3 regions of the Oribacterium sp. P9 genome follow, and region 2 is predicted to be linked to each of the others. Evidence: predicted binding sites of a transcription regulator. Region 2 holds the regulator's gene; each other region holds the start of a gene.
The links. Region 2 encodes HrcA, which represses chaperone genes, less so after heat shock. Its sites were predicted from a motif close to TGTTAGCACTCNNNNNNNNNGAGTGCTAACA; they were not measured.

Region 1 (9,976 bases), on a different contig from region 2:
AGCCAGACGGAGAGGACATACAGCAGGAGACAGAGCGTCATGGTGATGCGCCCGAGCACCGTCGTGTACAGGGTCCGGAAAAACTCCGGCGAGCTGAAGTTCATATACAGGATGATGAGAAACGGGACGAGGTTCATGACCCGCTGCTCATAGCGCTTGGCGGCGTTCATCGTGAGGATTTCCTCGGAGATCTGCACCTTGTCACGGATGACGGAGGCCGTGTGCGCGATGATTTTCACGAGCTGACCGCCGTTTTTCTTCGCGACGGTGAAGACCTCGGCGAAATTCGCGACATCCTCGAGTCCAGAGCGGTAGGCGAAGTCCGCGAGCAGCTCCTCGACCGGTGTATGCAGGCTCATACCGTGCACGATCTGCTCGAACTCCCGCACGATCATCGCGTCCGGGGAGAAGAGATGCTCGAGCTCACCGATGGAGGCCCGAAAGGCATTTTCCGTGGAGTAGCCGGCACTTAAGAAAGAGGAAAGGATCGCAAGGGATTCCTTGAACTCCGTCAGCAGCTGCTGTCGCCGCTTCTCGCAGAGCGCCTTTCGACAGGAGAAGGGGTACAGCAGGCAGAGCGGCAGCGTGACGAGCAGCACGCGGCGGCTCTGGTAAAAGGTATACGCGACCAGCATATCCGCGAGCAGCGCCGTGATGAAGAGGCGGAGATACTCGAGGGGCGTCAGGATATACTCGTTATAATCGATCGAGGAGCTTCTGTCGGGACGTGAGATCCGCAAGCTTTTCAAGCTTCTGACCATCGAATTTATACAGTGGATTAAGTTTGATTTCGTCATGTTCAATGCCGATCACCTCCGATATTTCCAGTACCCGTCGTTTGTGGTCACGGGTACGTCCTAAGTGAACGATGATGTCGAGCGCCGACTCGATCATGCTGCGGATCGCCGGCAGCGGAAGCTCCGCGCCCTGCAGCACCATGGTCTGCAGACGGCGGAGCATATCCTGGGCGGAGTTCGCGTGGCCGGTGGACAGGCTGCCGTCGTGTCCTGTATTCATAGCATTCAGCATGTCGAGCGATTCCTTTCCTCGCACCTCGCCGACGATGATGCGGTCCGGCGACATACGGAGGGACGCCTTGATCAGGTTCTGCATGCTGATCTCGCCTTCACCTTCTGCGTTTGCGTTTCGCGTTTCGAGGGAGACGAGGTTCGGTACGTTTCGGATCTGAAGCTCGGCGGAGTCCTCGATCGTGATGACCCGTTCATCCGACGGGATGTACTGACTAAGTGCATTGAGAAAGGTGGTCTTTCCGGAGTTGGTCCCCCCGGAAATGAAGATGTTGTACCGTGCCCGTACGAGCGAAATCAGAAAGTCGGCGGCTTCCTGTGTCAGGGAGTCGTAGAGAATCAGCTTTTCGAGGGTGATCGGTTCCGGGAACTTTCGGATGGTGACCGTCGGTCCCTTCAGTGCGATTGGCGGCAGGACGACATGAACACGCGAACCATCCTCGAGACGGGCATCAACGATCGGCGTACTTGTGTTGACCACGCGGTTGATGCGGCTTACGATGCTCTGAATCAGTTCCTCGAGCTGTGCCCGGGACTCGAAGCTCCGGTCCCAGCGCTGCATGTGTCCGCTGCGCTCGATGAAGATCTCCTGCTCGGAGTTGATCATGATTTCCGTGACATCGGCGTTATCGAGTACCTCGGAAAGCACATCGAGACGACGGAAGCTGTTGAAGACAGCATCGCGCAGATAGAGCTTGTCCCGGAGGCAGAGCTCTGGATGTGCGAAGAGAAGCTCGTCGATGCGGTCATACAGCTCCGCATCGCTGAAGCTCCGCTGCTCCTCGAGTCCGGCGAGCAGCTGCTGCTTCAGCTCCTTCTTTAATTCGGTCTGATCCATGATTGTATTCATATGCTATATTCCCTTTGTATGATAGAGCCGCATGATCCGCTTCCGTTTGTACATGACCTGCGATGTGCATGCGCTTCGATCTGCATGTATCGTGTATGGTACTGCGATACGCATGTCTGCTAGCGCACCGCACGCTGCGGCTGCGCATCGTAGAGGTAGTTTCGTATGACCGCCGCAGTAAATTCGGACAGTCGATCCGAGGCCTCTACTTCGGAGTATCCTGTATGCTCCAGAGGTACGATGAGCTTCACGATACGGTCGAGTGCAGCGCGATGCGGAGAGCCGGAGAGATAATGCTCCAGGGCGGACAGCTTACGGTAGTGCGCAGGCTGGTCGGTGACCGGCATGAAAATCCAGTCGGCCTGCGGGAGGATGCCCTCCACGCGGCTCAGGATACTGTCGGTGTCGAGGACGACGGCATCGTAGTCGACCGAGGCGCGCAGGACCTGGATAAACTGTGGAAGCTCCGTATCCCGCAGCGTCGCGATATCCTCCGGTGAACGGACCGGCGGGATGAGGTCCATGCCGTCGACACGCGTGATCATCGAGCGCAGCCGCTCGGTATCCAGCCGCTCCTTCTTATAGAAGTAGAGCGCATCACTGAGTGAGGCGTTTCCACTCTGCAGTGATGCATCGGCCCACGCCGATACCTCCTCGAGACTGACATAGAGTGCCCGCATATCCTTTTGCAGTGTTTTCGTGAGACTCTCGGCGAAGCAGGTCTTCCCGGATCGTCCGATCGGACTGTACACGAGGTACAGCCTGGCGAGTCCCTGCCGATTCTTCGGCTCCGACTTCTTCGCGAGCTGATAGCTCGAAACGAGCTCATGCAGGATCTTCTCTCCGGACTGATACTTATAGATTTTGCGCGGCGCATCCGGACGCGCTCCGTCGAGCACCTGCTTCTCACCCATCGGTTCCTCTGTAAGCTCGACCCGGGTATGCACCGGGAGCTTCTCGAGCTCCGCATCCCCGAACGTCTGCGCATCACTCAGCAGCAGGTCGATGTCGTTCTGGTGTGCGAAACGCTGCAGCTCCGTCACGGTCTGAAAGGTATAGACGGTAAACGGACACTCCGTCCGCGAAGATGCATACTTTAAAAAACGTTCACAGTAGCTGGGATCCTGTTCCAGCAGTGCGAGAATCTGATTCATAGAAGCCTCTTTTCATACAGATAAATCATTTTTCGGAGCGTACAGCTCAGGCAGAGAGCCCGGCATGGATTTCACTGGTCTCGGAGTGTGATCCTCCGTTGCCGCCCTCCGGGGACTCCAGCGCTGAACGCTTACGTTCTGAGAGTATCTCCCGCTTCGCCGGTTCAGGGTTCAGGGGTAGGGAAATGAACCGTACGACGCGGGAGAGAAGATCAGTCCCGGAATCGCACCGAGAAGCAGTGGCAGGGCCAGAGGAAGTGTCGGAAGCATGTGCCGCTCCCGGAACCTCCACCTGCCGGAATCTGTTCTGATCCATAGAAGATACATCAGTGCCAACACGAGCCCCGGCAGCAGAAGCTGACATCCGGCATCGACACCGCACCACGCGATGACCAGTGCCATCAGTCGTGCGTCTCCACCACCTGCATGGGTCAGTGAGGCCAGGGCACGAAACATGACGAGTGCGAGGAAGTAGCGAAGAAGATAGGAGACACCCCTTCCGCTGGAGCAGAAGAAGCACGCCGGCAGCGTCAGGGGGCCCCTGTATGAAAGGAAATAACCAGAACATAAATAGGTGTAGATCAGCGCATGAGGGATACGCCGCTCTCGTAGATCATAGCCCGCAGCGATGGTCAGACACTGCAGGAGGATAAGCTGAGATACTGTCATGTGGCCTCCGCGTTTGGTATAGCCCGAGTATAGAGGAGACAGCGCGAATCGCCTATAGTCGTCATGTGGACTATAGTCCCAGGACAGACTAGACGCCCCGCGCATGGAGCTTAGAAAAATGCAAGTGAAGTACAGGACAGGAACCCAAAATCAAGAAGCTGAAATGAACCAAAAGACAGAATCCCGTAATGCCTGGATGATATTCACAAAACGTCTGATTTATTTGCAGCATAGTGCACAGGCAAATCTCAAACCACTGTGAGTTGACGGATTCTGTCTCGTAGTTCAGGCCGGCCCTCCGGGTTCCTGTCCCCATCTAGTCGAAACCCCGCGAGTATGCTAGAATACTGTCGTGTTTTTAAGAAAGGCCGTACTATGAATATCATTTTACTATCCGGTGGCTCCGGCAAACGCCTGTGGCCACTTTCCAACGATATCCGCTCCAAGCAGTTTATCAAGCTCTTCAAACGCCCGGACGGAAGCTATGAGTCGATGATCGAGCGCGTCTACCGCCAGATCCGCACCGTGGACCCGGAGGCCCGTGTCACCATCGCGACCTCCCGCACCCAGGTATCCTCCATCCTGAACCTGCTCGGCACCGACGTGAATATCTCCGTCGAACCGACGAGAAGGGACACCTTCCCGGCGATCGCCCTCGCGAGTGCCTACCTGCACGAAAAGTGTAAGGTCCCGGAGGACGAATCCGTCGTGGTCTGCCCGGTGGACCCGTATGTGAACGATGACTATTTCCATGCGCTGAAGGCACTCTCTGAGCAGGCGGATAAGGGCGAGGCGAATCTCGTCCTGATGGGCATCGAGCCGACCTATCCATCCGAGAAGTACGGCTATATCATCCCGGAGGCGAAGGCCCCGGTGTCGACCGTCTGCACCTTCAAGGAGAAGCCAGATGAGGCGACCGCCCGCGAGTACCTGAAGCAGGGTGCCCTCTGGAACGGCGGCGTCTTCGCCTATAAGCTCGGCTACGTGCTGGACCGTGCCCGCACCCTCCTCGACACAAGCGACTATCAGACCCTCTTCGACCACTATGCCGAGCTCCGCAAAATCAGCTTCGACTATGCCGTCGTCGAGCATGAAGCGAAGATCCAGGTGATGTGCTTCCACGGCGAGTGGAAGGACCTCGGCACCTGGAACACCCTGACCGAAGAGATGTCCGAGCCGGTCATCGGCCACGGCATTCTCGGCGAGCACTGCGAGGACGTCCACATCGTGAACGAGCTGAGCGTGCCGATCCTCGCGATGGGGCTCGAGCATGCGGTGATCTCTGCAAGCCCGCAGGGCATCCTCGTCAGTAACCTCGAAGCCAGCGCCCGCATCAAGCCATACGTGGACCAGCTCCCGGACCAGATCATGTTCGCCCGCAAATCCTGGGGCGACTTCCGCATCCTCGACGTCTCCCAGGGCTCGATGACCGTGAAAATCGAGATGCGCCCGGGTGCCCACATGAGCTATCACGCACATCACGCCCGCAACGAAATCTGGACCGTCCTGGACGGCCGTGGCACCGCCATCGTCGATGGCGAGGCCCGCAGCGTATGCGCCGGCGACGTGATCTCGATTCCGTGCGGCGCGAAGCACACGATGCGCGCAGACCCGGAGACCCCGCTGACCCTCATGGAGATGCAGCTCGGCGAGGACATCGCCGTCGCCGACAAGACGAAGTTCGATATGCCGGCAGAGAAGGAGTAACGATGGATTACAGGAAGGAATATACGCGCTGGTGCGCGCTTGCGAAGGGACTGGATGCCGATGTCGAGCAGGAGCTCGCAGCGATCCGTGGAGAGGAAGAGAAGATTCAGGACGCGTTCTACCGTGACCTCGCCTTTGGTACGGGCGGTCTCCGCGGCGTGATCGGCGCCGGCACGAACCGCATGAATGTGTACACGGTAGCGAAGGCCTCCCAGGGCCTCGCAAACTATGTGCGGAAGCGCTTCGCAGCCGCCGACCGCCGCATCGCAGTTTCCCGCGACAGCCGTATCAAGTCGGATCTTTTCGCTGAAACCGCGGCCCGCGTCTTCGCAGCGAACGGCATCGACGTCTACATGTATGAGGACATCATGCCGACCCCGTGCCTCAGCTTCGCGACCCGTGCGCTTCACTGCGCTGCCGGTATCATGCTGACCGCGTCCCACAACCCCGCAAAGTACAACGGCTATAAGGTCTATGGCGCCGATGGCTGTCAGATCACGACCGAGGCAGCCGCCGAGATCCTCGCAGAAATCGAGGCACTCGACCTCTTCGCCGACATCCGCATGACCGAGTTCGAGATCGCCGGCATCCGCGACACGGCGGAGGCCAATGTCTCCGTCGCGCACAGCGTCACCACCCCGGTCATGCTGGAGACCGCTACGGCCGACGCGACATCGACAGAAAAGGAAGCTGCGTCATTACACAGCGCGACAGCTGCGGTGGACATGGATGCGCCTGCGACTGGACATATCTTCTGGATCGGGGAAGCCGTCTACACCGACTTCGTGGAAAATGTAAAGAAGCAGTCCGTACTTGGTCCGGATGACAGCATTGACCGAAACGTAGCAATCGTTTACTCGCCGCTGAACGGCACCGGTCGCGCGCCGGTGACCAGGACCCTCCGGGAGTGCGGCTACACGAACATTACGCTCGTGAAGGAACAGGAGATGCCAGACGGTCACTTCCCGACCTGCCCGTATCCGAACCCGGAGATCAAGGAAGCGATGGCCCTCGGCATGGACTATGCGAAGCGCGTACAGGCAGACCTCCTGCTTGCAACCGACCCGGACTGCGATCGTGTCGGCATCGCCGTACGAAGAGCCGACGGAAGCTATCAGCTTCTGAGCGGCAACGAGACCGGCATCCTGCTGCTGGACTACATCCTCGCGCAGCGAACGAAGCACGGAACGCTGCCGAAGGATCCGGTGATGGTGAAGACCATCGTGACCATGGACCTCGGCGAGCGCATCGCCGCGCACTACGGCGTCGAAACCATCAATGTCCTGACCGGCTTCAAGTTCATCGGAGAGCAGATCGGTCGGCTCGAGAAGGAGGGCCATCCGGAGCGTTATGTCTTCGGCTTCGAGGAGAGCTACGGCTACCTCACTGGCAGCTATGTCCGTGATAAGGATGCCGTCGATGGTGCCCTCATGATCTGTGAGATGTTCAGCTTCTATAAGACGCAGGGCATCAGCCTCCTCGACCGTCTGCAGGCGCTCTATGCGGAGTACGGCTACTGCCTGAACACCCTCCACAGCTTCACCTTCGAGGGATCCGCCGGCTTTGGGAAGATGCAGAAGATCATGCAGAACTTCCGTACGGATGCGCCGGACGCCTTCGCCGGAAAGAAGGTGGAGAAGGTCCTCGATTACCTGCCGGGTCTCGACGGACTGCCGAAGTCGGATGTCCTCAAGTACCTGCTGAGCGACCACTGCTCCGTCGTGGTACGCCCGTCCGGCACCGAGCCGAAGCTGAAGATCTATATCTCCATCAGCGCGGAGAATCAGGCTGCCGCAGAAGCCTGCGAAGCCGCCATCGCCGCCGAGCTTGGCAATCGGATGAAGTGATGGGATATACAGACAATGAATAGAGCCCCGGAGGACCGGAAGCAGAAGCCATACGGAGAGCTCGTGAATAAATCAAAATCGGCCCATTAGAACCAGTTGGAGTAATTTTTCCTTAGCACCCTCCGCAACACTGAGTTTCCATGAAGGAAACTCAGTCGTTTGCGGAGGGCCTACTGGTTCTTATGGGCCGATTTTTGATTTTTCCGAGCTCGGAGTACTGTGCTTCTGCAGCCGGTCCTCCGGGGCTCTGACTGAACAATTTTCGTTATAAAAAATTTAGATTTATATTAGCACTCGATGCTTGAAAGTGCTAACAACCGCGCTATAATATTTTTATCCGAAGGAAATAAGGAGGTTCAGTCTTATGAATATTAATAAATTTACACAGAAATCGATCGAAGCGATCAATAACTGTCAGAATATCATCAGTGAATATGGAAATCAGTATGTGGAGCAGGTTCATCTTCTCTACTCGCTGATCACCATCGATGACAGTCTGATCGCACAGCTTCTGAAGAAGATGGGTGTGCCGATGGAGCAGTTTAAATCATCCATCACAGAGGAGATCAGTCGTCTCCCGAAGGTATCGGGTGCCGGTCAGATGTACTTCTCGCAGGGGGCGAACCTGGCGCTCACGAAGGCGGAGGAGCATGCGAAGTCCATGGGCGATGAGTATGTTTCCGTGGAGCACATTTTCCTCAGCCTCATGAAGGAAGCAGATCCGACGCTGAAGAAGCTGTTCCAGCAGTATGGCATCACGAAGGATGGTTTCCTGAAGGCACTCGCCGAGGTGAGAGGTAATCAGCGTGTCATGTCCGATAATCCGGAGGACAGCTATGATACCTTAAACAAGTACGGCTACGAGATGGTGCAGCGTGCGAAGGATCAGAAGGATGATCCGATCATCGGGCGTGATGATGAGATCCGGAATATCATCCGTATCCTCAGCCGTAAGAGCAAGAACAACCCGGTGCTGATCGGTGAGCCGGGTGTCGGTAAGACCGCCGTCGTCGAGGGCCTCGCACAGCGGATCGCGAAGGGCGAGGTACCGGAGAGCCTGAAGGATAAGAAGATCTTCGCCCTCAACATGGGTTCCCTCGTCGCCGGTGCGAAGTACCGTGGTGAGTTCGAGGAAAGATTGAAGGCCGTCCTCGATGAGGTCCGTAAGTCCGAGGGTCAGATCCTCATGTTCATCGATGAGCTGCACACCATCGTCGGTGCCGGCAACCAGGAGGGCTCGCTCGATGCAGGTAATATCCTGAAGCCGATGCTGGCGCGCGGTGAGCTCCACTGCATCGGTGCGACGACGCTGAATGAGTATCATAAGTACATCGAGAAGGATGCGGCGCTCGAGCGTCGTTTCCAGCCGGTCACGATCGATGAGCCGACGGTCGAGGATACCATCTATATCCTGCGTGGTATCAAGGAAAGCTACGAGAAGTACCACGGTGTGACGATCAGCGACAACGCACTCGTCGCCGCGGCGACCCTCAGTGACCGTTACATCTCCGACCGTTTCCTGCCGGATAAGGCCATTGACCTCGTGGATGAGGCCTGCGCGATGGTCAAGACCCAGATGGAGTCGATGCCGGAGGACATGGCTGCCCTGCAGAGTAAGATCACACAGCTCAAGATGGAGCAGATCTCGCTGAAGAAGGAGGACGATACTCTCTCGAAGCAGCGTCTCGCCGACATCGAGAAGGAGCTCGCCGAGCTGCAGTCACAGTTCGACACGAAGCAGGCACAGTGGGACAACGAGAAGAAGTCAGCCGGCGACCTGCAGGCACTCCGCGAGCAGCGGGATCAGCTGAAGAAGGATATGGAGCGGGCAATGCAGACGGGCGACTATGCAAAGGCCTCCCAGATCCAGTATGCTGACCTTCCAGCCCTCGAAAAGAAGCTGGCGGACGCGGAGAACAGCGTCCATGGGGAGGATCGTGCACTTCTGCAGGAGACCGTGACCGAGGATGAGATCGGAAAGATCGTCAGCCGCTGGACCGGTATCCCGGTATCGAAGCTGAACGAGTCCGAGCGTTCGAAGGTGCTGCATCTCGGGGATGAGATCCACAAGCGCCTGATCGGCCAGGACGAGGCGGTAGAGAAGGTCGTCGAAGCCATCCAGCGTTCGAAGGCCGGTATCAAGGATCCGACACGGCCGATCGGTTCGTTCCTCTTCATGGGTCCGACCGGTGTCGGTAAGACGGAGCTGGCGAAGTCCCTCGCACAGAACCTCTTCGATGACGAAAACGCCATGGTTCGTATCGATATGTCCGAGTATATGGAGAAGTACTCCGTATCGAGACTGATCGGCGCTGCACCTGGCTACGTCGGCTATGAGGAGGGTGGTCAGCTGACCGAGGCTGTCCGCAGAAAGCCATACTCTGTTGTGCTCTTCGACGAAATCGAGAAGGCGCATCCGGATGTCTTCAACATCCTCCTGCAGATCCTCGATGACGGTCGGATCACCGACAGTCAGGGCAAGACTGTGGACTTCAAGAACACCATCATCATCCTGACCTCGAACCTTGGTGCGCAGTATCTGCTGGACGGTATCGACGCAAACGGTGAGATCACTGAAGACGCACGGAAGCAGGTACACGACGAGCTCTTCCGCTCCTTCCGTCCGGAGTTCCTGAACCGTCTCGATGAGATCATCATGTTCAAGCCGCTGACGAAGGACAACATCGCGCACATCACAGAGCTCATGGTGGCCGACATCAA
Region 2 (9,976 bases):
GGTCCGTGCTCCGTTTCTTTCATCGGAAAAGAGAGGAAATCACAGTAATTGCACTTTCGTGCGCAGAATGGGATGTGGATGTACAGCTCGAGCTGCTGATGGTCGTTTGAATCGATAATCTTGTTGTCCAGCATGGTTTTCTCCTGAAAAATCTAAAGAATAATGTAACATAAGCGCCGGATTTCTGCAATTCACGTAACGGTGCCACTTTCCTGCGGTGGTGCATGCGCATAACAGCCATATAAAAAAGACATGCGCGCGCATGTCCTATTCTCCTTGCAATCTTTCCTTTGAAGGGGTATGATCATACACATATTTTTTGTTGGGAGAACGCGGCCTTTTTGCACGCTTTCATGCGTTGCCTCGAAAAAGAACGGCGGACTTCCTGTATTAAAGAGAGGTAAGAAAGATGACAGTAGCACAGATCGGAATGATGGTAGCCATGGTCCTGTACCTGGTCGGCATGCTCTTCATCGGATTCAAGGTATCCGATAAGAATGCGACGGCGGGGGACTTTTTCCTGGGCGGTCGTTCCCTGGGCCCCTTTGTGACGGCGATGTCGGCAGAGGCGTCGGATATGTCCTCCTGGCTGCTCATGGGCCTTCCGGGCCTCGCGTATCTCAGCGGCATCTCGGATCCGGGCTGGACCGCCATCGGTCTCGCACTCGGTACCTATATCAACTGGCTCGTCGTTGCGAAGCGTATCCGTATCTATACCGAGGTCAATGACTCCATCACGATTCCGGAGTTCTTCTCAAACCGTTATAATGACCGGAAGAAGATCCTGACCCTGATTGCGGCGGTGGTGATCGTTATTTTCTTTATCCCGTATACGGCGTCCGGCTTTGCTGCCTGCGGTAAGCTCTTCGGCAGTCTCTTCGGTGCAGACTATCATGTGGCGATGATCGCGAGTGCCTTCGTCATCGTCGGCTACACTTCCCTCGGCGGATTCCTCGCAGCGTCAACCACGGACTTCATCCAGAGCATCGTCATGTCGCTCGCACTTCTGATCGTCCTCGTCTTCGGTGTGCACAGAGCGGGTGGTTTCGCGGCCGTTCTCCAGAACGCATCTGGACTTAGTGGCTACCTCGATATGCTGCTGGTGTATGATCCGACGAGCGGGACCTCCAGCCCATACAGTCTCATCACCATCGTTTCGACGCTGGCATGGGGCCTCGGCTACTTCGGTATGCCGCATATCCTGCTTCGCTTCATGGCGATCGGTGATGATAAGAAGCTGAAGCTCTCGAGACGGATCGCGTCCGTATGGGTGGTGATCTCGATGAGCGTGGCGATCTTCATCGGTATCGTCGGCCTCGGTATGACGGCGGCCGGCGCGATCCCGAGCCTCGGCGGCAACCAGTCGGAGACCATCATCGTCGAGATCGCGAAGCTGCTTGCAACCCATGGCGTCCTGCCGGCACTGATCGCCGGTGTCGTCCTGTCCGGTATTCTGGCATCGACCATGTCGACCGCGGATTCACAGCTGCTTGCAGCGTCGAGCTCCATCGCAAACGATATTCTGACCGATGTGCTGCACATTCATCTCGATGAGAAGCAGCTTCTGTACGTGGCGCGTGTCTGCCTCCTGATGATCGCCGGTCTTTCCATCGGTATCGCATGGAATCCGGACAGCTCGGTTTTCCAGATCGTATCCTTCGCATGGGCGGGCTTCGGTGCTTCCTTCGGACCGGTTGTTCTCCTCGCGCTCTTCTGGAGACGCTCCAACAAGTATGGTGCGACCGCCGGTATGATCGCGGGTGGGTTCATGGTCTTCTTCTGGAAGTACAGCATCCGTCCGCTGGGCGGTCTCTGGAACATCTATGAGCTGCTTCCGGCCTTCCTTGTGGCGATTCTCGTGAACATCCTCGTGAGCCTCGCGACGCCGGCACCGAATGCGGAGGTGACCGCGGACTATGATGAGGTTCAGAAGCGCATTCGGAACCACTGATTCAGCATTCCATAAATTGAGACTGGGCCAATGCTTCTGTCGTGCTATAATGGTGGCACGCAAGGCATTGGCCTTATTTTGTATTCGGAAAATGAAACGGGACAGGATGATGTGACGTCGGAGGCATTGGCCTCCATACAGGGAGAGAAAAGGAACGATGGCGTACGGAAAGAAAGAGTCGAAAACGGAATATCTGGCACTGAATGAGGATCTGAAGGCGCTTCGCTTTCGGCCCTGCTACCTGCTCTACGGTTCGGAGGAGTATCTGAAGCTTTCTTATAAGAAACAGTTCCGTGCGGCCTTCGGCGGCGAGGAGGGGATGGCCTATACGTTTTATGATGGTGCACCGGATGTGCAGGAGCTGATCGATCTTCTGAATACGATTCCGTTTACCTTCGGAGAGAACACGGGGCGGCTCGTGATCATCAGCGGCAGTGAATGGTTCAAGAAGCCGGCACCGGAGAAGCTGCTGCACTATCTCGAGGATAGCGCGCACTATCCGGATACGGCACATCTCATGTTCATCGAGGGTGAGATCGATAAGCGCAGTAAGCTCTATAAGCTCGTGCAGAAGAACGGCTTCGCCTGTGAGCTCGGGGAGCAGGACCGCGCACAGCTCGGTCGCTGGGCGGCGCGGTATCTTACAATGGCGGGGAAGAAGATCCGGAATTCGACGATGGAGCTTTTCCTCGATAAGACCGGCACCAGCATGGATAACATCGCTTCAGAGATGGAGAAGCTGATCGCCTATACTGGTGTGCGGGACGTCATCGAGGACAGTGATGTCGAGGCGATCTGCTCGCAGAATGTCGAGGATCGTGTGTTTGACATGGTGTCTGAGATGGGACTCGGGCATACGAAGAAGGCGCTTCAGTACTACCGGGATCTGCTGACGTTGCAGGAGGCACCGATGCGTCTTTTGCATCTCATGCGCCGGAACTTCAATCAGCTGCTGCTCGCACGTGAGGCGATGGACAGGGATATGAGCGCCCAGGAAGCGGCGGCGTATGTCGGTGTGAGTCCGTGGATCTACCGGAAGCTCACGGATCAGGCGCGGCAGTACTCACGCCATGGTATCGAGGACTATATCCGACGCTTCTATGAATATGATGAAGCCATCAAGAGTGGGAATCTGACGGACCAGATGGCCGTCGAGCTGTTGCTCACCACGTAAGACCGACAGAAAAACGTAAGTTGACGGTTTTTCAGATCTGTATTATGGTTCTTATAGTAATCGTGCACAAAGTGGGAGATTTCTGTGGAAAAAACACAGTTTCTACCTGAAAAGTGCACCCGACTCCCTTATTTTCAGGAGGAAAAGGATGAAAAAGAATCATGTGTGGAGGACGCTTCTGACCCTCTGCCTCGCCACCTGCTTTGCGATACCTGCATGGGCGGAAGCGCAGGTCGGTCCGGCATGGGTGGATGGCGTTTCCATCAGTGAGCTGAGTCAGTCGACTTATTACACAGGCACGATGAACCCGCAGGATACAACGACGACAGATGGTGCAGAAAGGCCGGTTCTGGTGACCGCGCGAAGCGGACGCAAGGGAAAAAGTACCACCACGCCGGCTGCGGAGAGCACGACCGTGACGACAGGGACAGCGTCATCTGCAGAGAGCCCGGCGCCGGTTGCGAATGCTTCTTCAGGAAGCGCGATCGCGACGACGGCAGCAGCGGGCAGCGCGACGGATCCGTCCACAGCACTGCAGGAGAAACTGGCGGCAGAGCAGGCGGAGGCAGCGGACCTGGCGGCACAGATCGCACAGGAGGAAGCAGCGGCGAGCGTCGGTACGCGTACAGGCGAAACACCGATCGGGGCCGTCGTGACCGAGGAGTCCACGAAGTATACGAAGGGCAGCTCCCTCGGCATCTTCCAGATCACCGGCTACTACGGAAATGGAAAAACCAATTCCGGCACCTGGCCGAAGGCAGATCATACGATCGCGGCGGATACGACCATCCTGCCGATGGGGACGAAGGTTTTCATTCATCATACGGTGTATACGGTTGAGGATATCGGCAGTGCCGTGAAGGGAAATCTGATTGATATCTACTACAACAGCTACGAAGAAGCCTTCGGTGTGACCGCCCTCGGACACCGTTTCGCAGAGGTTTTCGTGGCCGTTCCGAAGAGCTGAAGCGGGACATCGATCTCCTCGCGGATGCACGAAACAGGCGCTGAGATTCGTCCCGATACAGCTGCCGGAGCAAGACGAAACAGGGGGTGTTTTCATCCGTTTATTTCGGTCTTGAAGAGGACGCGGGAAGCGAAAAAACAGTAAAATAAAGACTTGAAAAAAGTGAAAAATCACACGCAAATGCGTGATTTTTCACTTTTTTAATTCTTACGATCTTATAAACTTTTTATAATCACACACTCGACTCTCCGATGAAATAATGCGCAGTCATACGCGTATAAGCGTATGACTGATAGATGAGGGGCTTGACAATTTTTTGGATTTATCCGTATACTTTCGTGCGTTGAGCTCGCTCCGATCCGGAGCTCTTCGTTCATGCCGGTTCATGTGAGAAAAAACGGAAAGAGAAGTTAGAGACACCGGCGCACACACAGGAGGTTATTTTGAGTTTAAATCTACAGAAGCAGAGAGGTATGATCGGGAAGATGATGCTGCTCATCGTACTGATGATTCTTACGATGGCGATGTCCATGCGTACGTATGCAGATGAGAGCGCAAGCTCCGGCGTTTATGCATCTCAGAGCCTGGGCAATGTACTTTTCTTCAATACCAGCACCAACCCACACTTCACCACCGTACAGGAAACGTATGCTGCACAGGCAGTAGAAGAAGCGAAGCAGAAGCAGCAGGCGACACCGTTGTCGGGACAGACGGTGTCGATCGATGGCCGGCAGGCGACGCCGCTGGGGCGCTTCAAGCTGACAGGCTACTGCCCGTGCGCCAGATGCTCCGAGGGCTATGGTACACGTACCGCGACCGGCGCACGTGCGACCGCCGGCAGGACGGTTGCAGTCGACCCACGCGTGATTCCATATGGCACGCATCTTCTGATCAACGGCCATGAGTACGTCGCAGAGGACTGTGGCGGTGGAGTGCGTGGGGCACACATCGATGTGTTTTATAACACCCATGCGGAGGCGCGAAACATACTTGCGTATGCCGACGTATACGTCCTTCCGTAAGCGCTCTCGATTCGACGGAATTTAAAAAACAGAATATCGTGAAGAAGGGGAGCTGGCCATAGCGGTCGGCTCCCTTTCTTCACGATTTTTTCACAAATTCATCGAGGCTAATCCTTGACATCATTCCAAAATCGAGTAATATAGCAAATAGATGTTAGCACTCCGATATTTCGAGTGCTAACAGGCGAAGAGGAGGTGGCAGAGATGGAGCTGGATCAGCGTAAGGTGGTCATCCTTACAACGATTATTAAAAACTATCTGGAGACCGGTGAACCGGTCGGCTCGCGTACGATCAGCAAGTATTCCGGACTCAGCCTTAGTTCTGCTACGATCCGTAACGAGATGAGCGACCTCGAGGAAATGGGCTACATCATGCAGCCGCATACCTCCGCCGGTCGTATCCCGAGTGATAAGGGATACCGCTTCTATGTCGATCAGCTGATGGAGCATCATCAGCATGAAATCGATGATGTGAAAACGGAGATGTTCGAGAAGGTCGATAAGCTGGAGACGACCCTGAAGCAGCTCGTAAAGAACCTGGCACAGGATACTAACTACGCTGCGGTGGTCACCGAGCCGTCGATCCATACGAATAAGATCAAGTTCATCCAGACGTCGATCGTGGATGCGAGAAGAGTGCTTCTCGTCATCATGATGCAGGGCAACATCGTTCGAACCGCAACGGTGATGCTGAGCGGACAGGATGAGCTGGACTTTAACCGTATGCTGAGTATCAACATGCTCCTGAACGACACACTGGATGGCCTGAGTGGTGAAGAAATCACCGAGGGGCGGATCGGACAGATCCTCGCCCGGACACAGCATAAGGATGCAGTGGGTGCGATCCTTCAGGCAATCATCAACATACTGGATATCCGATCCGGGGATGCACGCATCTATACGTCCGGTGCTACGAATATTTTCAAGTATCCGGAGCTCACGGAGTCGGACAATGCTTCCCGCCTTATCAATGCCTTCGAATCGAAGGATGAGCTCGCCGAGCTGGTCCATGAAGTGCAGGGAAACGAGCCGGAAAAGAAAAATCAGATTCAGGTATACATCGGCAGTGAATCGCCGATGGAAAACATGGCGGACTGCTCCGTGGTCACCGCAAATTACGAGCTCGGTAACGGGCTTCGAGGAACGATCGGTGTCATCGGACCGAAACGCATGGATTACGAAAAAGTGCTGGAGGTTCTCTCGAAGATTCAGGGAGAGATGGATCAGGCATTTCGGTCATAGAGATGTACAGAGAATGAACGGAACATCCGGACAGGATGTGATAGGAGGTTATCTTGATAGACGAAGAGTTAAAGAAGTCTTCTGAGGAGCAGGGCACCGAGGAGACCAATGCAGGAAAGACGGCGGAGCAGGAAGCTCCGGCAGCAGATGCTGTGAAGGATACAGAAACGAAGGAAAGCAATGCAAAGGATGCCGGAGAGGCAGAGAGCGCTGAGCAGAGTGCGACACCGGAAGCTTCGGATGCAGAAACTGAAAAGCTGAAAAAGAAGTATGAGGACGCGCTGGCAGAGCAGAAGGATAAGTACATCCGCCTCTATGCCGAGTTTGATAATTACCGTAAGCGGACCGAGAAGGAGAAGTCACAGAACTTCGATTTCGGTGCACGAGAGGTCATCGAGAAGCTGCTTCCAGTGGTCGATAATTTCGAGCGTGCGCTCGGTACCGTCGATCCGGAGGATGAGGACGACGCCTTTACGAAGGGCGTACGCGGCATCTATAAGCAGCTTGAGAAGATGTTTGAGGACCTCGATGTAAAGGCCATTCCGGCGGAGGGCGAGAAGTTCGATCCGAACCTGCACAACGCCGTGATGACGGATACTGAGAGTGATGCCGAAGAGGATACGATCACCCAGGACCTGATGAAGGGCTATACCTACAAGGGCCAGGTGGTTCGTCACTCGATGGTCAAGGTTAAAAAATAAAGTATGTTCATTCCGCCGGGAAACCGGCGTTTGAAGCACCTTCACCAGAGCGCGGAAGCAATCCGGTGATGGCAAGTAGATAGATTACAAGTTTTTATAATTTCGTTTTAGATAAAGGAGATATCGTTATGGGAAAGATTATTGGTATTGACTTAGGTACGACAAACAGCTGCGTAGCCGTTATGGAAGGTGGTAAGCCGACCGTCATCGCAAACGCAGAGGGTATGAGAACAACCCCGTCGGTCGTTGCTTTTACAAAGAATGGTGAGCGTCTCGTCGGTGAGCCTGCAAAGCGTCAGGCCGTCACCAACGCAGATCGTACCATCTCTTCCATCAAGAGACATATGGGTTCAGACTATAAGGTAAGCATCGACGGTAAGGACTATACCCCGCAGGAGATTTCTGCGATGATCCTCCAGAAGCTGAAGGCAGATGCAGAGGCATACCTCGGTGAGAAGGTAAGCGAGGCAGTCATCACGGTTCCGGCATACTTCAATGATGCACAGCGTCAGGCAACCAAGGATGCTGGTAAGATCGCCGGCCTCGATGTAAAGCGTATCATCAACGAGCCGACCGCAGCTGCACTTGCATACGGCCTCGATGAGGGCGACGAGCAGAAGGTTATGGTATATGACCTCGGTGGTGGTACCTTCGATGTATCGATCATCGATATCGGTGACGGTGTCATCGAGGTTCTTTCAACCAACGGTGATACCCGCCTCGGTGGTGATGACTACGATGCACGTATCCAGAACTGGATGATTGAGGAGTTCAAGAAGGCAGAGGGCGTCGACCTCAGCCAGGATAAGATGGCCGTTCAGAGACTGAAGGAAGCCGCTGAGAAGGCAAAGAAGGAGCTTTCTGCTTCGACCACCACGGAGATCAACCTTCCGTTCATCACGGCAACCGCAGAGGGCCCGAAGCACCTCGATATGACGCTTACGAGAGCGAAGTTTGAGGAGCTGACCGCAGACCTCACTGAGAGAACCGCTGTTCCGGTACAGAATGCACTTCGTGATGCAGGTATGACGGCCGCAGAGCTTTCAAAGGTTCTTCTCGTCGGTGGTTCGACGCGTATGCCGGTTGCACAGGAGAAGGTAAAGCAGCTGACCGGTAAGGAGCCGAGCAAGACCCTGAACCCGGATGAGTGCGTAGCTATCGGTGCGGCGATCCAGGGTGGTAAGCTCGCCGGTGATGCCGGTGCCGGTGATGTTCTTCTTCTCGATGTAACACCGCTGACACTTTCCATCGAGACCCTCGGTGGTGTGGCAACACCGCTCATCAAGAGAAATACAACCATTCCTACCCATGCTTCTCAGGTATTCTCTACCGCAGAGGATAACCAGACCGCTGTAGACATTCATGTCGTACAGGGTGAGCGTGAGTTCGCAAGAGATAACAAGACCCTCGGCCAGTTCCGTCTGGATGGTATCCTCCCGGCACGTCGTGGCGTTCCGAAGATCGAGGTATGCTTCGATATCGATGCGAACGGTATCGTAAATGTATCCGCGAAGGATCAGGGTACCGGTAAGGAGCAGCACATCACCATCACCTCCGGTTCAAACATGAGCCAGGATGATATCGATAAGGCCGTAAAGGAAGCTGCTCAGTATGAGGCAGCCGACAAGGAGAAGAAGGAAGCCATCGAGACCAGAAATGGTGCAGATTCCATCGTCTTCCAGACCAAGAAGGCACTGGAAGAGGTTGGTGATAAGGTTTCTGCTTCCGATAAGTCTCAGGTTGAGGCGGATCTGAAGGCACTCGAGGATGTCCTCGCAGCAAATCCGCTCGAGTCCATCACGAAGGACGGCGCAGAGAAGATCAAGGCTGCACAGGAGACACTGATGAAGTCTTCGCAGTCCCTGTTCTCAAAGGTGTATGAGCAGTCACAGGCTGCCGGTGCAGCAGGTCAGGCTGGCCCTCAGGGCGCAGCAGATCAGGGTGCAGCAAACAGCAACAGCAACCCGGATGACAACGTAGTGGATGGCGATTTCAAGGAAGTTTAATTCCTGAAAGACATACGGAAAGCCTCCGGCGCATGCGCCGGAGGCATACGTTCGTCTTGTGAGAAAGAAAATCAGCAGGAGATAGAAACACATGGCAGAAAAGCGTGATTACTATGAAGTCCTCGGCGTGGATAAAAACGCAGATGACGCAACGATAAAGAAGGCATTCCGTAAGCTTGCCAAGAAGTACCATCCGGATGCGAATCCAGGTGATAAGGAGGCGGAAGCCAGATTTAAGGAATGCAACGAGGCCTATGCAGTTCTTTCGGATCCGGAGAAGAGAAAGGCGTATGACACCTATGGCCATGCAGCCTTCGATCCGAACTCGGCAGCTGGTCAGAGTACAGGCTATGGTGGCTTCGACTTCGGTGGCATGGACTTCTCCGATATTTTCGGAGACCTGTTCGGCTTCGGCGGCCGTGGGGGATTCTCCTCCTATGGCGGTGCCAGTCGAGGAAACCAGCCGACCCGTGGTCAGTCGATCCGTACGAGTGTTCGTGTCAGCTTCGACGAGGCCATCAAGGGCTGTAAGAAGAACATCAAGATCCGGTATAAGGATACCTGCCCGAAGTGTAATGGTACGGGCGCGAAGCCGGGCACACAGCCGGAGACCTGTTCGAAGTGCGGCGGCCGTGGACAGGTGGTGATGACACAGCAGAGCATGTTCGGTACGGTGCAGCAGGTGGCGACCTGTCCGGACTGCCATGGCTCGGGTAAGATCATCAAGGAGAAGTGTCCGGACTGCCGTGGCGAGGGCTACATCGCGACGGAGAAGAACATCGAGCTGACGATCCCGGCCGGTATCGATGATGGACAGACCTTGCGCCGTTCCGGTGGCGGTGATCCGGGAACCAATGGCGGTCCGAGAGGTGATCTTCTCGTCGATGTCGCGGTTTCCCAGCATCCGTTCTTC
Region 3 (9,976 bases), on a different contig from region 2:
GGATTATGTGAAGGAGACGAAGTCGGAGCTCGGCACAGAGATCCTCCAGAACTTCGACATGTTCCTCCCGAGCTTCAAGAAAATCGTGCCGAACGACTACCAGAAGGTACTGATCGCGGTCAGCCACTTCGAAGAGCAGGGCATCTCCCATGAAAATGCGGAGCTGGAAGCGTTTAAGTCTTTATTCGCAGTGTAGGAGTTTGCATCAGGCAAACTCCGGAACAAGATCCAGCAGAGCTATGCTCTGCTCCCGAAGGTCTAAAGTCGGGCCTCGATAGCCCGACTTTAGGGCCAGTCCCGGGTTTGTAAAATATAGAGATAGAGGGAGTATTCATGGGTAAGGTTACAGGATTTCTCGATTATGCGAGAGAAGAGAATAAAGACGTTCCGGTAGAGGAGCGTATCAAAAATTTTAAAGAATTTCACATCCCCCTCACGGAGGAGGAGCGTCGGAAGCAGGGCGCGCGCTGCATGAACTGCGGTGTCCCGTTCTGCCAGTCCGGCATGAAGCTGGCGGGCATGCTCACGGGTTGTCCGCTCCACAATCTCTGCCCGGAGTGGAACGACGAGGTCTACAACGGCCACGTCGCCCATGCGCTTAGCCGTCTGCTGAAGACGAACAACTTCCCGGAGTTCACGGGACGTGTCTGCCCGGCGCTCTGCGAGAAGGCCTGTGTCGAGGGGCTCGATGACGCGCCGGTGACGACGCACGACAACGAGCTCTACATCATCGAGAAGGCCTTCCAGGAGGGCTATATGCAGCCGCGGATCCCGGAGGTCCGCTCTGGGAAGCGTGTCGCCGTCGTCGGTGCCGGTCCGGCCGGCCTCGCAGTGGCGGATCAGCTGAACCACCGTGGACACAGCGTCACCGTCTTTGAGCGCTCGGATGAAATCGGCGGGCTCCTCATGTACGGCATCCCGAACATGAAGCTCGACAAGTCCGTCATCCGTCGTCGCCGCGCCCTCATGGAAGCGGAAGGCGTCGTCTTCCGTACCGGTGTGGACGTCGGCCGCGAGACATTGACCGCGGCAGCGATCCTCCGGGACTACGACGCGGTCGTCCTGGCCTGTGGCGCGAAGCAGGCGCGCGGACTGAACGTGCCGTCCATCGAGCAGGCGCACGGTATCCACTACGCGGTCGACTACCTGACGAGTCAGACGAAGGCCCTCCACGAGCAGGGCGAGCATGCCTTCGGCATCATCAACGCGAAGGGGAAGCACGTCGTCATCGTCGGTGGCGGTGACACCGGAAACGACTGCTGCGGTACCGCGATCCGCCAGGGTGCGAAGTCGGTGACCCAGATCGAGATGATGCCGGAGCCACCGGTCGAGCGTGCAGCCTCGAATCCGTGGCCGGAGTGGCCGAAGGTCCTAAAGGTCGATTATGGCCAGCAGGAGGCCATTCGCGTCTTCGGGCATGATCCGCGCGTCTACGAGACGACGGTTAAGGCCATCGAGACGAAGAAGGACGGTAGCATCAAGGTCGTCATCACGTCAAAGGTAAAGTTCGAGAACCGTCAGATGGTGCTCGTCGAGGGCACGGAGCAGAAGCTTCCGTGTGACCTCCTCATCATCGCCGCCGGTTTCACCGGCTGCGAGAGCTACGTCGCCGACGCCTTCGGTGTCGCACTCACCGAGCGCCACGTCGTAAAGACGGAGGCAGAGCACTACCACACGGAAAGCACAGTGAAGCCGACGGCTGCTGCAAATGCCGCGAAGATCTTCACCGCAGGCGACATGCATCGCGGACAGTCCCTCGTCGTCTGGGCTATCGCCGAAGGCCGCGCCTGCGCAAGCGAAGTTGACGCGTACCTGATGGGCTACAGCTGCCTCGCGTAGGCAGCCGGAGCAGAGCGCCCGGGTTCATAATGGGGACCGAGTACTGGCGTTTGAAATAATCGGTAACAGTTCAGCCGGAGTGATGGTTCACTCCGGCTGATGTTTTAGAAATTTGTTGCTGCCGCGCGAGCATACGGCTTGATTTCCAGCAAATTATCGCGCGCGGCCTGGAAATATTCAGGTCCGAATCGGTCGAAATAGAAAAAATCGATGGCCACTATCCAATAACAGAAGAATTTCAAAATCGTGGATATTTTCAATAGCTTTTATCGTTTTTGTGCGAGAGACGAAATTATCCATGATTTTTAAAATCGGCATTTAATAGATAGTATTCTGGGAAATTCGATATACGCATATAAGCGTACTATCTAATCATCTTCATTTTCAGAAATAGTAGATATGGATTTTGAACCGTATAAAAGAATTTCCTTTGGCACATATCCAATAATCCTTCTTTTTCAAATTGCTGGATACTTGAGGGCGGAGTCCTCTTAGGAAAAAAGGATTTACATATCCACTATTTTCAAAAGCAACTATGATTGGATAGTTTGCAGTCATCCGCGACTATTTCGAGCAAAAAACATATCCAGTAATTTCGAAATCACGCAAAATTAGATAAGAGCAGAGTAAAGTCCAACCAGGCGAAGATCTTTAGGAGCCGAGGGAACACTGCGGAACCGGAATACCGTAAAGTTCAACCAGGCGAAGATCTTTATCGAGCCGACTGAATACGCAAAGGCTAATATAAAAATTGTGTCTATAGCTCAGATTTCGTAATCACGATTCCAGAAATATCTGTTTACACGCGGCCTTTCCTGCGGAGCGCGAGATAGAAGGCGATGCAGATGAGGGCGCTGAGAAGGGAGCCGGCAGGGGCGGCGAGGCCCATCGCGTAGAGGGTGTCCGGGAACAGCTTCGTGGCGAGCCATGCGCCCGGGATGCGGACGAGGATCACCGAGCAGAGGTTATGGATGAAGCTGAGGATCGACAGGCCGGAGGCACTGAAGAAGCCGGAGAATGGGAAGTGAATGCCGGCGACCACGCAGTCGAGCACGTAGGTGCACATATACTGCACCGCGAGTGCCTGCACGACCGGATCCTTCGTGAACAGCGTGAAGAACGGCACGGAGATGAACTGGAACAGGATCGCGAAGAGGAGCCCGATGCCACTGGCGAGGCCGACGCCGTACCGGAGTGTCTGGCGCGCCCTCGCTGGATCGCCGGCACCGATCGACTGCGCCGCGATCGTCGACACGGTCGACAGCATGCTGGACGGCACCAGGAAGAGGAAGCTGATCGTCTTCTCGACGATCCCAACTGCCGCCGAGATGTCGACACCACGCCGGTTCGCGATCACGGTGATGATCAGAAACGAAATCTGGATGAAGCCGTCCTGGCAGGCGATCGGGAGGCCAATGCTGAGAATCTGGTGCAGCATCGCCGGGTCCCACCAGGCGCTGCGATCCACGCAGGCGTGTTCGTTTGAAGACGTCGCTGCGCCTTCGGATGCATGGATCTGCGTTTCCACCCTGTTTTCTATGGCTGCTTCCACAGAAGTATTCCGGACGTCGGCGGTACCATGCTGCCGGCTGCCCGCGGTTGTCTTCCGGATGCCGACGAGTGCAAACGCCACCGACGCGGCCTGCGCCACGACCGTCGCGAGCGCTGCACCCGCTGCGCCCAGCTGCATTGGCCCCATGAAGAGGAGATCGAGCAGGATGTTGAGGGCACAGGCCACGGCGATGAAGAGCATCGGACTGCGGCTGTCACCCATGCCGCGGAAAATCGCGCTCAGGATGTTGTATGCGACGATAAAGGGGATGCCGGCGAAGCAGATGCGGAGGTACGCGAGGGCCCCCGGGACGGCCTCGGGCGGTGTCGACAGCAGCTGGACGATCGGCTGCGTAAGTCCGAGCAGGGCACAGGTGGCCAGCACGGCGATCATCGCGAAGAGGGTGATCGTGTTCCCGATGGCGCGTCGGATGCCGTCTTCGTCCTCTGCACCGACGAAACGCCCGATCATGACGGTGGTGCCCATGGCGAGGCCGACGATCATGACGGTCACCATGTGCATAACCTGCGAACCGATCGAAACCGCCGAGATGACATCGGCACCATTGAAGCGGCCCGCGATGAGCAGATCCGTGAGCCCGTAGAGCGTCTGCAGGAAGTAGCTGAGAAGGTATGGGAGTGAAAACAGGATCATATTATGGAAGAGATCGCCCTTCGCGAGATTATGTTGAGCCATGGTAAGTCCTCGATATAGGTAGTGTATGAATGCCTGCGTTTAATTCATTATTGTAGCGAATCGCAGAGGATTTGGAAACTAGTACACGTTTATGGCTGATATAAGCTGGAAAATTTCATTAGAATTCAGGCGGTGGGTCCCCGGAGGGGCGGCAACGGAGGCCATACATAGAGACCGTGTGAAATCAAGCCGGGTCCCCTTAGCGGCACTTGGTACTTTTTCCTTAGCACCCTCTGCAACGCTGAGTTTTCATAAAGAAAACTCAGTGATTGCAGAGGGCCTAGTGCCGCTTAGGGTCCCCGGCTTAGATTGAACCGGTCTCGGAGTACTGTGCCTCCGTTGCAGCCCCTCCGGGTCCCCTGCCTGAACTGTTACAAATTTCCGGGCCGCGCGTGTTTGTGAAGGAAATGTGAAATCTACAAATTGTTAGCACTCACCTCTTGACGTTGCTAACAGACCGTTCTATAATACGTTTTGTTGTTAGAAAAGAAGGTTGGACGCAGAGCGATCGGATGATCGATGGCTGGAAGATCGGGAGATCAGGCGCTTGTGCTGGGAAAACAGCATGATTGCAGGATGAAGTGATCGGTCGACAGCGCATGCGTGCCGGGCTTCATATAAACAGCATCGCCGGGAGGCGAAAATCCGAAGGGCTGAAAGCAGATATTAAGGAGGTCAATCAAATGAAACTGGTTCCATTATTTGACAGAGTCGTACTTGAGAAGGAGAAGATGGAGGAGACCACTGCAAGCGGTATCGTTCTTCCAGGTCAGAATGATAAGGAGAAGCCGGGTCAGGCACTCGTTGTAGCGGTCGGTCCTGGTGGAGTGGTCGATGGTAAGGACATCACCATGCAGGTGAAGGTCGGCGATCACGTTCTTTTCTCGAAGTATGCGGGATCTGAGGTCGAGGTTGACGGACATAAGTATACAGTCGTAAAGCAGAACGATATTTTGGCAGTCATCGAGAAGTAACAACCGACGGGATGTCGCGTCGGGTCCACGCAGAAGTGGGCAGGACGTCAGACCGACATGAGGATGTAGAGAAGGAAGCATTGGACGAAGAACAGAGGATGCTTCGTAAATCAGGAGGATAAAGCTATGGCTAAGGAAATTAAGTATGGTGTCGAGGCCAGAAAGGCTCTCGAAGCTGGTGTGGATGCAGTTGCAAATACAGTAAAGGTAACCCTCGGACCGAAGGGCAGAAACGTAGTACTCGATAAGAGCTACGGTGCTCCGCTGATCACCAACGATGGTGTGTCCATCGCGAAGGACATCGAGCTGAAGGATCCGTATGAGAACATGGGCGCACAGCTCGTTCGTGAGGTTGCTTCGAAGACCAATGATGTCGCCGGTGATGGTACCACCACAGCGACCGTGCTTGCACAGGCGATCGTGAAGGAAGGTATGAAGAACCTTGAGGCGGGTGCAAACCCGATCATCCTTCGTAAGGGTATCCAGAAGGCCGTGGCAGCAGCTGTGGAGTCCATCAAGGCACAGTCTTCCAAGGTAAAGGGCAAGGATCAGATCGCAAAGGTTGCCGGCATCTCTGCTGGTGACGAGCAGGTCGGCCAGATGGTTGCCGATGCGATGGAGAAGGTTTCCAAGGATGGTGTCATCACCGTCGAGGAGTCCAAGACCATGCAGACCGAGCTGGACGTCGTCGAAGGTATGGAGTTCGACAGAGGCTACATCAGCGCTTACATGTGCTCCGATATGGATAAGATGGAGGCAAATCTCGATGATCCGTACATCCTGATCACCGATAAGAAGATCTCCAACATCCAGGATATCCTTCCGCTCCTCGAGCAGATCGTAAAGATGGGCGCAAAGCTCCTCATCATCGCAGAGGATGTCGAGGGTGAGGCACTCACAACCCTCATCGTCAACAAGCTGAGAGGTACCTTCAACGTCGTTGCGGTCAAGGCTCCGGGCTATGGTGACAGACGTAAGGAGATGCTTCAGGATATCGCGATCCTGACCGGCGGTCAGGTGATCTCCGCAGACCTCGGCCTCGAGCTCAAGGATGCAACCATCGAGCAGCTCGGCCGCGCAAAGAGCGTAAAGGTATCGAAGGAGAAGACCACCATCGTCGATGGTGAGGGCGAGAAGGCGGATATCGACAGCCGTGTCGCTGAGATCAAGAAGCAGATCGAGACCACAACTTCTGATTTCGACCGCGAGAAGCTCCAGGAGAGACTGGCAAAGCTCGCTGGTGGTGTCGCTGTCATCAAGGTCGGCGCAGCTACTGAGACCGAGATGAAGGAAGCAAAGCTTCGTATGGAGGATGCGCTGAACGCAACCCGTGCCGCAGTGGAAGAGGGCGTCATCGCAGGTGGCGGATCCGCTTACATTCACGCACAGGAGGCTGTGAAGAAGGTTGTTGAGTCACTCGAGGGTGATGAGAAGACCGGTGCAAGAATCGTTTACAAGGCACTGGAGGCTCCGCTGTTCACCATCGCTTCGAACGCAGGTCTCGAGGGCGCGGTGATCGTCAACAACGTACAGAACACAGAGGTCGGCCATGGCTTCGATGCACTCCACGAGGAGTATGTCGACATGCTCGAGACCGGTATCCTGGATCCGGCGAAGGTAACCAGAACCGCTCTTCAGAACGCGGCTTCCGTCGCTTCTACACTGCTCACCACTGAGAGCGTAGTCGCAGATATCAAGGAGCCAGCACCTGCTATGCCAGCACAGCCACAGGGTGGAATGTACTAATTAAATAAAATGCGTTATAATAAATCCGGGTCGCATCGCGGCCCGGATTTTTGAAACCAAGGAAACAGGAGGATGACAGATGGATGATTATATCGAGCACATGACGAAGGGAAAGCAGCCGGCCTACTGGACGGTGCTGCTGGTGATCGCGGGCGCGCTGTCCGTACTGTCACTGCTGTTTGCGTTTTATAACGTGTTCGGCATCCTGCTCTTCATCGCGGTGAGCCTCGGCACCTACGTGGTCTGGCTCTTCTCGAAGGTGGAGTATGAGTATACCTATGTCGGCGGTGGCTTCACGATGGACCAGATCCTCAACAAGACGCGCCGTCGTCAGCTGGTTGATACGAATGCTTCCGAGCTGATCGTACTCGCTCCGCAGAACTCGGACGCGGTCCGTGCAGAGCTCCAGAACGCGAAGGTCATCGACTGTGCCGGCGACTGTCCGGCCGATCGGAAGTTCGGCTATGTATACAACCGTGCGGGGCAGAAGACCTGCATGTATATCGAAGTGACCGATGCACTGCTGCGCGAGGCGAGAAGATGTACACCGCAGAAGGTAAAACTGAACTGATTTTTGGATGAAAGACGGGTTGAAATTCAATCCGCCTTTTGTTATACTCGTTTAAATTTTATGAAAAGTCGCGATTTGAAAGGAGATTCTTCTATGGCCAAGATTATCGGTGATGGTATTACGTTTGATGACGTGCTGCTCGTTCCGCAGTACTCCGAGGTCGTTCCGAACGAAATCGACGTTTCCACCTATCTTACGAAGTCAATTCATCTCAACATTCCATTCATTTCTGCAGGTATGGATACCGTTACAGAGCATCAGATGGCGATCGCCATGGCGCGCTGCGGTGGTATCGGTATCATCCACAAGAATATGTCGATCGAGCAGCAGGCAGAGGAAGTCGACATGGTAAAGCGCTCGGAGAATGGTGTCATCACCGATCCGTTCTTCCTGACCGCAGATCATACCCTGAAGGATGCCAATGATCTCATGGCGAAGTTCCGCATCTCCGGCGTGCCGATCACCGAGGGCAAGAAGCTCATCGGTATCATCACGAACCGTGACCTCGTTTTCGAGGAGGACTACACGAAGAAGATCAGCGAGTGCATGACGAGAGAGCACCTCGTAACGGCGAAGGAGGGTACCACCCTCGAGGAAGCGAAGCAGATCCTCGCACGTGCAAAGGTTGAGAAGCTCCCGATCGTCGATGATGAGGGTAATCTGAAGGGTCTCATCACCATCAAGGATATCGAGAAGCAGATGAAGTATCCGAACGCGGCGAAGGATGCACAGGGCAGACTCCTCTGCGGTGCTGCACTCGGTATCACAGCCAATGTTGTCGAGCGTGCACAGGAGCTCATCAACGCACATGTAGACGTCGTCGTTCTCGACTCTGCACATGGCCATAGTGCAAACGTTCTGAAGTGCGTCAGCATGCTGAAGGAGAAGTTCCCGGATCTTCAGATCATCGCAGGTAATGTCGCGACCGGTGAGGCGACCGAGGCCCTCATCAAGGCCGGCGCCGACTGCGTAAAGATCGGTATCGGACCGGGCTCCATCTGTACGACCCGTGTCGTTGCCGGTATCGGTGTTCCACAGGTATCTGCGGTTATGAATTCGTTCGAGGTAGCCGACAAGTACGGCATCCCGATCATCGCCGATGGTGGTATCCAGTACTCCGGTGATGTCGTGAAGGCGATCGCTGCAGGTGGCAGCACCGTCATGATGGGTTCTGTATTCGCAGGCTGCGACGAGGCACCGGGTGAGTTCGAGCTTTACCAGGGCCGTAAGTACAAGGTATACCGTGGCATGGGATCGCTCGGTGCGATGAAGCAGAAGAACGGTTCTGCGGATCGTTACTTCCAGGCGAACGCGAAGAAGCTCGTACCAGAGGGTGTCGAGGGTCGTGTCGCATACAAGGGCCGTGTAGAGGATACCATCTTCCAGTTCGTCGGTGGTCTCCGTGCAGGTATGGGCTACTGTGGTGCGAAGGATATCACGACGCTGCAGCATAGCAGCCAGTTCGTGAAGATCTCCAGCGCTTCCCTGAAGGAGTCACATCCGCATGATATTCATATCACGAAGGAAGCACCGAACTACTCGGTAGAGAATAACGACTAAAAAACAGTTCGTATGACCGGAGTGCCGCCAACAGAAGCACAGTACTCCGGTAACAGACGAAACTGATTTATCAATTACCCGAAAGGTCAGGCTGCTATGGGCCTGACCTTTTTTTATTTCCGTGCTAAAATTATATCCATCTTATGGCACGAGGTCGCTGTATTGCGGTCGATGTCTACATTTGAATTCTATTTCTGAAAGAGTGTGTTATGATCGAAGGATTCCTGCGGGTGGCGGTGGCCACGCCGAAAATCAAAGTTGCTGATGTGCGTTTTAATACCGAGGCGGTGCTTCGTGAGATCGTGGAGGCGGATCGTCAGGGTGTTTCGCTGCTGGTGTTTCCGGAACTGGTGCTGACGGCGTATACCTGTGCGGATCTGTTTCACCAGACGATCCTGATCGAGCGGGCAGCGGCGGCGCTCGATGAGGTAGCAGAGGCGACACGTCGCACGCAGCTCGTGGCGGTGGTCGGTGTGCCGTATATGGTCGACCACAAGCTCTATAACTGTGCGGCGGTGCTGCACGCCGGCCGCATCCTCGCGCTGGTGCCGAAGAAGAACCTGCCGAACTACAGCGAGTTTTATGAGCGTCGCTGGTTCACACCGGGACAGACGCGTGTCGTGACGCTGACGCATCGCTCGGCGATGACGGGTGAGGAGTACGCGATTCCGTTTGGCATGAACATCCTCGTGGAGGCGATGGATCGTCCGGATTTCCGCCTTGCATGTGAGATCTGTGAGGACGTCTGGGTGCTGGATCCGCCATCGACCCGCCATGTGCTCGCCGGTGCGACCGTGATCGCGAACACCTCGGCCTCCGATGAGACCGTCGGCAAAGACAGCTACCGTCGGGAGCTGATCCGCTCGACCAGTGCGCGGCTTGTGTCCGTCTACTGTTATGCCAATGCTGGCGACGGGGAGTCTACCACGGACCTGGTCTTCGGTGGCCAGGATATCATCGCGGAGAACGGCTCCGTCGTGACGGAAGGAAAGCGCTTCAACACCGGTCTTTACATCGCAGATGTCGACCTCCAGCGCA

Region 1: clpB (ATP-dependent chaperone ClpB) is a predicted target of HrcA. The motif match lies at 7,541-7,571, and genes of this name have one in related genera.
Region 3: groES (co-chaperone GroES) is a predicted target of HrcA. The motif match lies at 4,512-4,542, and genes of this name have one in related genera.

Annotation. Positions count from the first base shown of each region.
Region 1 is NZ_JBKEIS010000002.1:163,168-173,143, reverse strand. It holds gene ACK8P7_RS02970 (type II secretion system F family protein) at 1-761, opposite strand, end outside; gene ACK8P7_RS02965 (CpaF family protein) at 697-1,878, opposite strand; gene ACK8P7_RS02960 (hypothetical protein) at 1,998-3,032, opposite strand; gene ACK8P7_RS02955 (prepilin peptidase) at 3,204-3,701, opposite strand; gene ACK8P7_RS02950 (sugar phosphate nucleotidyltransferase) at 4,077-5,408, shown strand; gene ACK8P7_RS02945 (phospho-sugar mutase) at 5,411-7,255, shown strand; gene clpB (ATP-dependent chaperone ClpB) at 7,620-9,976, shown strand, end outside.
Region 2 is NZ_JBKEIS010000003.1:123,787-133,762, forward strand. It holds gene hemW (radical SAM family heme chaperone HemW) at 1-134, opposite strand, end outside; gene ACK8P7_RS03920 (sodium/proline symporter) at 410-1,951, shown strand; gene holA (DNA polymerase III subunit delta) at 2,109-3,125, shown strand; gene ACK8P7_RS03930 (3D domain-containing protein) at 3,274-4,092, shown strand; gene ACK8P7_RS03935 (3D domain-containing protein) at 4,536-5,114, shown strand; gene hrcA (heat-inducible transcriptional repressor HrcA) at 5,319-6,356, shown strand; gene grpE (nucleotide exchange factor GrpE) at 6,410-7,057, shown strand; gene dnaK (molecular chaperone DnaK) at 7,186-9,063, shown strand; gene dnaJ (molecular chaperone DnaJ) at 9,155-9,976, shown strand, end outside.
Region 3 is NZ_JBKEIS010000006.1:29,246-39,221, forward strand. It holds gene gltB (glutamate synthase large subunit) at 1-196, shown strand, start outside; gene ACK8P7_RS05400 (glutamate synthase subunit beta) at 334-1,839, shown strand; gene ACK8P7_RS05405 (MATE family efflux transporter) at 2,639-4,087, opposite strand; gene groES (co-chaperone GroES) at 4,771-5,061, shown strand; gene groL (chaperonin GroEL) at 5,188-6,807, shown strand; gene ACK8P7_RS05420 (hypothetical protein) at 6,887-7,378, shown strand; gene guaB (IMP dehydrogenase) at 7,472-8,938, shown strand; gene nadE (NAD(+) synthase) at 9,148-9,976, shown strand, end outside.